One region of the Microbispora sp. CA-102843 genome, then DNA from elsewhere that is predicted to be linked to it. Evidence: predicted binding sites of a transcription regulator. Region 1 holds the regulator's gene; each other region holds the start of a gene.
The links. Region 1 encodes HrcA, which represses chaperone genes, less so after heat shock. Its sites were predicted from a motif close to TTGGCACTCTCNNNNNGAGAGTGCCAA; they were not measured.
Positions count from the first base shown of each region.

Region 2: the regulator HrcA is predicted to act here: its motif matches at 1,728-1,754, upstream of groES (co-chaperone GroES).
Region 3: the regulator HrcA is predicted to act here: its motif matches at 1,878-1,904, upstream of groL (chaperonin GroEL).

Region 1 covers NZ_JBNJNF010000001.1:7,072,046-7,075,317, forward strand. The annotation lists gene dnaJ (molecular chaperone DnaJ) at 1-681, opposite strand, end outside; gene hrcA (heat-inducible transcriptional repressor HrcA) at 682-1,695, opposite strand; gene ACQEVJ_RS32800 (hypothetical protein) at 1,852-2,520, shown strand; gene ACQEVJ_RS32805 (DUF3097 domain-containing protein) at 2,539-3,272, shown strand, end outside.
Region 2 covers NZ_JBNJNF010000001.1:8,430,263-8,433,534, forward strand. The annotation lists gene groL (chaperonin GroEL) at 1-1,259, opposite strand, end outside; gene groES (co-chaperone GroES) at 1,327-1,638, opposite strand; gene ACQEVJ_RS38810 (hypothetical protein) at 1,906-2,499, opposite strand; gene ACQEVJ_RS38815 (NAD-dependent epimerase/dehydratase family protein) at 2,682-3,272, opposite strand, start outside.
Region 3 covers NZ_JBNJNF010000001.1:707,505-710,776, forward strand. The annotation lists gene thrC (threonine synthase) at 1-895, shown strand, start outside; gene ACQEVJ_RS03420 (MoaD/ThiS family protein) at 941-1,216, shown strand; gene ACQEVJ_RS03425 (cold-shock protein) at 1,473-1,673, shown strand; gene groL (chaperonin GroEL) at 2,047-3,272, shown strand, end outside.

The sequences.
Region 1 (3,272 bases):
GCCGTCCTCGACGCCGGCCGGGATCCTCACCTTGATCGTGCGCCGGGTCCTGACCCGTCCCTCGCCCGAGCACTCCATGCAGGGGTGCCGGATGACGCTGCCGTACCCGCCGCACTGGGGGCAGGGACGGGAGGTCATGACCTGGCCGAGGAACGAACGGGTCACCTGCGAGACCTCGCCGCGCCCGTGACACATGTCGCAGGTGTCGGGGTGGGTGCCGGCCGCCGCCCCGGAGCCCTGGCAGACCTCGCAGACCACGGCCGTGTCGACCACGATCTCGCGGGTCGTGCCGAAGGCCGCCTCCGCCAGGTCGAGCTCGACCCGGATGGTGGCGTTGCGGCCACGGCGGGCGCGGGAGCGGGGCCCCCGCGCGGCGCCCGCCGAGCCGAAGAAGGCGTCCATGATGTCGCTGAACGGGAAGCCCGCGCCGAAGCCGCCGGCCCCGGCCCCGGCCCCCGCGCCGCCGCCGAACGGGTCGGCGCCCATGTCGTACATGCGGCGCTTGCCCGCGTCGGACAGCACCTCGTACGCCTGGTTGATCTCCTTGAACCGCTCCTGCGTCTCCGGATCGGGGTTGACGTCCGGGTGCAGTTCGCGGGCGAGACGGCGGTACGCCTTCTTGATCTCTTCCTGGCTGGCGTCGCGCCGTACGCCAAGGGTCGCGTAGTAGTCGTTGGACACTTATGACCCCGCCAGGATCTGGCCGACGTAACGCGCCACCGCGCGCACCGCACCCATCGTCACCGGATAGTCCATTCGTGTCGGGCCCAGCACTCCGAGCCGGGCCAGTTCCTTGTCACCCGAACCGTATCCGGCGGCCACGATAGAAGTGCCGCGCAGCCCACTGTAGGGGTTCTCGGATCCGATGCGGACGGTCAGTTCGGACAGCCCGCCGGTCTCTCCCAGCAGGCGGATGAGGACGACCTGCTCCTCCAGCGCCTCCAGCACGTCCCGCAGGCCGATGCTGAGGTCGGCGGCGGCGAGGTTGGCCGTCCCACCAAAGACGATCTTCTCCTCGTGCCGCTCGACGAGCGTCTCCAGCAGCACCGACAGGATCGTGGCCGCCGCCGGCCTGTCCTCGGGAGGCAGGCGTTCGGGAACGTCGGCCACGGTCTCGGGCACCTGGGACAGGCCGCAGCCGTCCAGGCACGCGTTGAGCACGGCGCGCAGGTTCGCGATCCGGTCGTCGGCGATGGCCTCGGGCAGGTCGACCACTCGCTGCTCGACCCGCCCGGTGTTCGTGATCAGCACCAGCATGACCCGGCGCTCCGCGACCGGGACGATCTCCACGTGGCGGACCGACGACCTGGTGAGCGAGGGGTACTGCACCACCGCGACCTGCCGGGTGAGCTGCGCGAGCAGCCGCACCGTGCGCATGACGATCTCGTCGAGGTCCACCGCCCCGGCGAGGAAGGTCTCGATGGCCCTGCGCTCCGCGCCGGACAGCGGCTTGATCTGCGACAGCCGATCGACGAACAGGCGGTATCCCTTGTCGGTCGGCACCCTGCCGGCACTGGTGTGCGGCTGGGTGATGTATCCCTGCTCCTCCAGCGCCGCCATGTCGTTGCGGATCGTCGCCGGGGAGACGCCGAGGTTGTGCCGGTCCACCAGGGCCTTGGATCCCACCGGCTCGTTGGTGGACACGTAGTCCTCGACGATGGCGCGCAGGACGGCGAGCTTGCGGTCGTCGAGCAATCGTCACCTCCCTGTGCCTGGAAACACCGACTCTGGCACTCTGTGTTCCCGAGTGCCAAGTGTACGGCTACCACCCCACGTGGTGCGATAACGCGGAGGGCACCAGGACAAGCGAGCTACAAATCCACCACAAGCCGCATGGTGGACTCTTCACCCATGCACGAGAATCAGAACTCCGCGGCCGACGTGACGATGCGGGTGCCCCGCCCCGTACCCCCGCCGCCGGCCGACGTGACCTTGCGGATGCCGCACCCCTTTCCCCCGCCGTACGGCGAATCCCGGCCGATCCGGCCCCGCCTGCTGTGGATCTTCCTCTCCTGGGCGCTCTTCGTCGTCCTGCTGGTGGCGGGCGTCGGCGGGTTCGCCGGCGGCCTGTTCTCCACGATCGGCGACGCCGCGCCCAGAACGATCTTCTCCGGCGGGCAGTCGGTGAACGTCGCGCTCGACCCCGCGGACAAACCGGCGATCTACGCGGCCGTCGACCAGCCCACCGACGTCCGCTGCCAACTCGGCGACGGCGCCGATCCGCGGGTGCGGCTGACCCGGCCGGCCGTCTCCCAGACCGTCTCGCTGAACGGCACGACCTGGGAGCTGCTGTTCGAGGCCGGCGTCCCGGAGGCGGGCACCTACCAGCTCGCCTGCGAGGGCGACGGGGTGCGGTTCGGCGTCGGCAGGCAGCTCGCGGGCGGCGCGCTGGTGAGCGGCGCGCTGGTGGGCGGCGCGATCGCGCTGCTGGCGCTGCCCACCGTCGGCTTCCTGGCCGCGCTGATCGTGACGATCGTCGTGCTCGCGCGCCGCTCCGCGGCCCGGCGTCGCATGGCGTGATTTGCTAGCGTTCCCCGCATGTACGGGCGGGACGTGCTATCCGGAGACTGGCGGCGGCCACGGCGGGGGCAGATCCCCGAGATCCCGGCCGAGCCCGACCTCGTGGTCGAGGACGCCGAGGGCCGCTTCTGCGGCGCCGTTGTGGCCTGCGACAAGGAGGCCGTGACACTGGAGGACCGGTTCGGCCGCCGGCGGGTGTTCCCGCTGACGCCAGCCGGCTTCCTGCTCGAAGGCAAACCGGTGACGCTGGTGCGCCCCCAGGCCGGCCCGAAGGGGCCGCTGCGGAGCGCCTCGGGGTCGATCGCGGTCGAGGGCCTGCGCGCGCAGGTCGCCAGGGAGAGCCGCATCTACGTCGAGGGCGTCCACGACGCCTCTCTGGTCGAAAAGATCTGGGGGCACGACCTGCGGGTGGAGGGGGTCGTCGTCGAATACCTGGAGGGCGTGGACGACCTCCCGGCCATCGTCGAGGAGTTCGGCCCCGAGCCGGGCAGGCGGCTCGGGGTGCTCGTGGACCACCTGGTGCCCGGCTCGAAGGAGAGCCGCATCGCCGCCCGGGTGTCCGGGGACGACGTGCTCGTGGTCGGGCATCCGTTCGTGGACATCTGGCAGGCGGTCAAGCCGCGGGCGCTCGGCATCCCCGCCTGGCCGGACGTGCCGCGCGGCGTGCCCTGGAAGGAGGGCGTGATCGCGGCCCTCGGCTGGCGGATGGACCCCCAGGAGGCGTGGCGGCACATCCTGGACCGGGCCACGAC
Region 2 (3,272 bases), 1.4 Mb from region 1:
ACGTGCACGAGCGCGGAGCCACCGCCGGAGACGATGCCCTCCTCGATCGCGGCGCGGGTCGCGGAGATCGCGTCCTCGAGGCGGTGCTTCTTCTCCTTCAGCTCCACCTCGGTGGCGGCACCGACACGCAGCACGCACACACCGCCGGACAGCTTCGCGAGACGCTCCTGGAGCTTCTCACGGTCCCAGTCGGAGTCGGACTGCTCGATCGCCACCTTGATCTCGCGGACGCGGTCCTCGATCGCCTGGGCGTCGCCGGCGCCGTCCACGAGCGTGGTGGTGTCCTTGTTGACCACGACGCGGCGGGCCGTGCCGAGCACCTCGAGGCCGACGTGCTCCAGCTTGAGGCCGACCTCCTCGCTGACGACCTGGCCGCCGGTGAGGATGGCGATGTCCTGCAGCATGGCCTTGCGGCGGTCGCCGAAGCCGGGGGCCTTGACGGCCACCGAGGTGAAGGTGCCGCGGATCTTGTTGGTGACCAGGACGGCCAGGGCCTCGCCCTCGACGTCCTCGGCGATGACCAGCAGCTGGCGCTTGCTCTGGGCGACCTTCTCCAGCAGCGGCAGGAAGTCCGCGATGGAGGAGATCTTGCCCTGGGTGATGAGGATGTAGGGGTCCTCGAGGACCGCTTCCATCCGGTCGGGGTCGGTCACCATGTAGTGCGACAGGTAGCCCTTGTCGAACTGGAGGCCCTCGGTGAACTCCAGCTCCAGGCCCATCGCGTTGGACTCCTCGACGGTGATGACACCGTCCTTGCCCACCTTGTCGAACGCCTCGGCGATCAGGCCGCCGATCTTCGCGTCCTGCGCGGAGATCGTCGCGACGTTGGCGATCTCCTTCTTGTCCTCGACGTGGCGGGCGCTGCCGAGCAGCCGCTCGCTGACGGCCTGGGCGGCCTTGTCGATGCCGCGCTTGAGCCCCAGCGGCTGCGCGCCGGCGGCCACGTTGCGCAGGCCCTCGCGGACCATGGCCTGGGCCAGGACGGTCGCGGTGGTGGTGCCGTCGCCCGCGATGTCGTTGGTCTTGGTCGCCACTTCCTTGGCGAGCTGGGCGCCCAGGTTCTCGTACGGCTTGTCCAGCTCGACCTCGCGAGCGATGGTCACACCGTCGTTCGTGATCGTCGGGGCACCGAACTTCTTGTCGATGACGACGTTGCGGCCACGGGGGCCGAGGGTCACCTTGACAGCGTCGGCGAGAGCGTTCACACCACGCTCGAGAGCGCGCCGCGCGTCCTCTTCGAACTCCAGGATCTTCGGCATTCAGGTCTCCTTGTGAGCGCGCGGAGCCCCGGGCACGTGGTCCCGGGGCTCCACAAGCCGGCGCGGCCTACTTCTCGATGATGGCGAGCACGTCGCGGGCCGAGAGCACCAGGTACTCCTCGCCGCCGTACTTGACCTCGGTGCCGCCGTACTTGCTGTAGAGGACGACGTCGCCCTCCTTGACGTCGAGCGGAATGCGCTTCTCGCCGTCCTCGTCCCAGTTGCCCGGGCCCACAGCGAGGACGCGGCCCTCCTGCGGCTTCTCCTTGGCGGTGTCCGGGATGACCAGGCCGGAGGCGGTGGTCTGCTCGGCCTCAAGCGGCTGGACCACGATGCGGTCGCCAAGCGGCTTAACGGGAACCTTGGTGGCGGTCGTCACGATCGGACCTCCCCTTCAGATTGCGATGAATGAGCTGAAGAGGCGACCAGCGGCCTGCCGTCGCGGGTGTCAGACCTGTCTCGTCGCTATTGGCACTCTCGATGGGAGAGTGCCAACACGAAACAGTATGCAAGTGGCGCGTGACAGTCAACACGAACCGGCATCGCAGGTCAGACGCATCTGGCGGCAACGCGCCCGAGACCGGCAGTTCAGCCGTCCGCCGCGCCGGCGTCACCGTCGCCCCTTCCCGGGGGGGCGAGCGGGTGACTACGCGGAACAGGTGATGTAGAGGGTGGCCCAGGCGGGAGCCAGGAAGTCCGTGTTCTGGTACCGGACGGAGTACGACGGCCCGTCCTGCTGGACGTCGAGGACGTCGACCCCGGCGGGGTGCCGCTCCTCCTGACGCGTGACATGCGGGTGGCTGGGCGGGCAGCTCACGGTGACCAGACCGTCCTGGCCCGGCGCCATGACGGCGCGCTGTTCGAGCTCCAGGCCGGTCGGAGCCACGTGCGGCTCGTTCGAGCAGAGCACCTCGATCCTCACCGGTATGGCGTACGAGTGCGGGTCCTTCTTCGACTGGGAGTTGGTGAACGTCACCTTCACCTCACGCCCGTTGACGACGATGTCCTTGTAGTTCAGATTCTGGGAGTCGTAGGAGTCCTTGGTGGAGGACGAGACCCGGAGCATGACCGGATACGGCTGCGTCGAGGGGCACTGCACCGCCAGACGGGCCGTGCCCTCCGGGATGACGGAGGTCGCGTTCGTCACCACCGTGGTCGTCTCGGCCAGCGCCGGGCCACCGAAACCCACCAGCGTGGCGGCCACCGCCGCGATCGCACCCGTTCGCGTGATCCTGCGCATGCTCGTCTCTCCTCGTTCGTCGTGCTGTGCTTGTGCCGACGACGCTAGAGAGCCGGACTTGGGGCGCTCTTGGCAATGATCATGTGCGGGGCTTGAAGGACGCTTGGCCCGGACCCCGCACGGGCGGGATCCGGACTTCGACGTCATGGGGCCGGCCCTGCCCCGCATCCCCCGCGGGACGGTCAGGCGCGGGAGGCGTACGAGCCGGAGCGGACGTCGTCGACGATGCCGGGGCGGCTCGGCTGCCAGTCGAGGACCTTCCTGGCGAGGTCGCCGCTCACCACCTGGCTCAGGGCCAGGCCCTCGGCGAACGGGCGGCCGAGCACCTCGCTCGCCTCGTCGATCGGCCACGGCACGGCCTTCCCCGTACGGCCCGCGGCCGCCGCCACCTCGGCGACGCTCACCGCCTCCTCGGCGACGGCGTGGAAGAGGCTCCCCGGCGCCGCCTTCTCGATCGCGAGCACGAGCAGGTCCGCCAGGTCGTCGACGTGCACGGTCGCCCAGGTCGGCACCGGGCCGCCCGCGTGGACGTACCGGCCGTCCCCCTGCCCGGGGGCGGCGAGCACCGTGGGAATCCCGGCGCCCCGGCCGTACACGACGCCGGGCCTGACGACGACGCCGCCCGCGTCCAGCACGAGCCGCTCCACCCGCGGACGGTAGCGGGAGGCCGTGATGGGGTTCACCGGCGCGTCCTCGCCCGCCGCCTCGGTCGTGGTGCCGAGAACCCAGACGCCGCTGGTGTAGACGAGCCGCGCGCCGGCCAGCGCCTCGAT
Region 3 (3,272 bases), 6.4 Mb from region 1:
CGCGATCGCGGTCGAGGCCGCGCGCAACTTCGGATTCCACACCCTGTCGTGCTCCTCCACCGGCAACCTCGCCGGTGCGGTGGGCGCGGCCGCCGCCCGGGCCGGGTTGGACTCCTGCGTGTTCATCCCCGCCGACCTGGAGCCGGCCAAGGTCACCATGGCCGCCGTGTACGGCGGACGCCTGGTCGCCATCGAGGGCACCTACGACGAGGTCAACCGGTTCTGCTCCGAGCTCATCGGCGACGAGCTGGGCGAGAAGTGGGGCTTCGTCAACGTCAACCTCCGGCCCTTCTACGCCGAGGGCTCCAAGACGCTGGCGTACGAGATCGCCGAGCAGCTCGGCTGGCGGCTGCCCGACCAGATCGTCATCCCGGTGGCATCCGGCTCGCAGCTCACCAAGATCGACAAGGGCTTCCGCGAGCTGATCAAGCTGGGCCTGGTCGAGGAGCGGCCCTACCGGATCTTCGGGGCGCAGGCCGAGGGCTGCTCGCCGGTCTCCCAGGCGTTCAAGGCCGGGCAGGACGTGGTGCAGCCGGTGCGGCCCGACACCATCGCCAAGTCCCTGGCGATCGGCAACCCGGCGGACGGGCCGTACGTGCTCGACATCGCCCGGCGGACGGGCGGCGCTGTGGAGGACGTGAACGACCAGGAGGTGGTCGAGGCGATCCGCCTGCTGGCCAGGACCGAGGGCGTCTTCGCCGAGACCGCGGGCGGCGTCACGGTCGGCGTGCTGCGCAAACTGGTGCGCGAGGGCCGCCTCGACCCCGACGCCGAGACCGTGGTGCTGAACACCGGCGACGGGCTCAAGACGCTCGACGCGGTGGCCGAGCACGCCCGCCCCACCGCCGTCATCCGTCCCTCTCTCGACGCGTTCCGTGCGGCATTCGCCAACTGAAAGCGTTTCAAAAGGCCCATCGGCAGTAACGAAAGCGAGCGAACAATGAGCGTTTCCGTGCGGATTCCGACGATTCTCCGGACGTACACCAACGGAGCCGCGGAGGTGAGCGGCGAGGGGGGAACACTCCGCGAGGTCCTGCAGAAGCTGGACGCGGACTACCCCGGCATCGGCGGGCGCATCCTGGACGAGACGGGTAAGATTCGGCGTTTTGTCAACGTCTACGTCGGGGAAGAGGACGTCCGATTCGCCGACGGTCTGGACACCGCCACGCCGGACGGGGTGCAGATTTCGGTCATCCCCGCCGTCGCAGGAGGCTGAGCCGCCGCGCCGGGGCCGAGCACCTGACATGCGCTTCTATCGGGGAAGAAGTCGTGCGGTGCCATGGCAAATGGTGCAGCTCTCAACTATTAAACAGCAAAGTGAATATTCTTCGATCCCGCTTTGAGCGAACGCCAAGTAGTAGTTTGCGGATTGACTCTGTTGTCCTACGCCTTGACACAGGTATGGTCGAGGACGATCGACAAAACCGGGGGCTTCTTGGGTGTGGTCCCCAGCCCAGCAAGAGGAGTCGGAAGTGGCGCAGGGCACCGTCAAATGGTTTAACGCGGACAAGGGCTACGGCTTCATCGCGGTAGACGGTGGTAAGGACGTGTTCGTCCATTACTCGGCAATCATGATGGACGGCTACAAGGCCCTCGAGCAGGGTCAGCGGGTTGAGTTCGACATCACGCAGGGTCAGAAGGGCCCGCAGGCGGAAGCCGTACGGGCCGTCTGATCCCGTCATCGACCTTGGAAGGCCCGGCGCACGGATCCCGAGTGCCGGGCCTTCCGCTTGCTGTATTTCCCGCTTCGCCATCGGGGCGCTCACGTCCGCCGGGTCGTGCCGGAGGCGCGCCCCGCAGGCTCGTCCGGTGTCTCCCGCTTCGTCATCGGATCGCTGGTCTGGACATAACGTCCAAGCTGGTCAGCACGGCTTCCGCTTGCACTCTCAGGGGTAGAGTGCTAAATACTTGTTTGGCACTCTGAGGTCGAGAGTGACAACAATCGGGATCGGGGCGATGGGGCCCGCGCAGGGATAGCGGGTCCAAGCCGTCGCGGGCGTCGGCTCGGTCCGTTGAAGACACCCTGCTACTGGGAGGTCTAGCCTAATGGCAGCCAAGATGATCGCGTTTGACGAGGACGCCCGGCGCGGTCTCGAGCGCGGGATGAACCAGCTCGCCGACGCCGTGAAGGTGACCCTCGGCCCCAAGGGCCGCAACGTCGTGCTGGAGAAGAAGTGGGGCGCCCCCACGATCACCAACGACGGTGTCTCCATCGCCAAGGAGATCGAGCTCGAGGACCCGTGGGAGAAGATCGGCGCCGAGCTCGTCAAGGAAGTCGCGAAGAAGACCGACGACGTCGCCGGTGACGGCACCACGACGGCCACCGTGCTCGCCCAGGCGCTGGTCCGCGAGGGTCTGCGCAACGTTGCCGCCGGCGCCAACCCGATGGCGCTGAAGAAGGGCATCGAGGCCGCCGTCGAGCGCGTCAGCGAGGAGCTGTCGAAGCTCGCCAAGGACGTGGAGACCAAGGAGCAGATCGCCTCCACCGCCTCCATCTCCGCCGCCGACACCGAGATCGGCGCCCTCATCGCCGAGGCGATGGACAAGGTGGGCAAGGAAGGCGTCATCACCGTCGAGGAGAGCAACACCTTCGGCCTGGAGCTGGAGCTCACCGAGGGCATGCGCTTCGACAAGGGCTACGTGTCCGGCTACTTCGTGACCGACCCCGAGCGCATGGAGGCGGTCTTCGAGGACCCGTACATCCTGATCGTCAACTCCAAGGTCTCGGCGAACAAGGACCTGCTGCCGCTGCTCGACAAGGTCGTGCAGTCCGGCAAGCCGCTGGTCATCATCGCCGAGGACGTCGAGGGCGAGGCCCTGGCCACCCTGGTGGTCAACAAGATCCGCGGTCTGTTCAAGTCCGTGGCCGTCAAGGCTCCGGGCTTCGGCGACCGCCGCAAGGCCATGCTGGGCGACATCGCCATCCTCGCCGGTGGCCAGGTCATCTCCGAGGAGGTCGGCCTCAAGCTCGAGAACGCCACCCTCGACCTGCTCGGCCGCGCCCGCAAGGTCGTCATCACCAAGGACGAGACCACGATCGTCGACGGCGCCGGTGACGCCGAGCAGATCGCCGGCCGGGTCAACGAGATCCGCGCCGAGATCGAGCGCACCGACTCCGACTACGACCGCGAGAAGCTCCAGGAGCGCCTCGCCAAGCTGGCCGGCGGCGTCGCCGTCATCAAGGCCGGCGCGGCCACCGAGGTCGAGCTCAAGGAGCGCAAGCACCGCATCGAGGACGCCGTCCGCAACGCGAAGGCCGCGGTCGAGGAGGG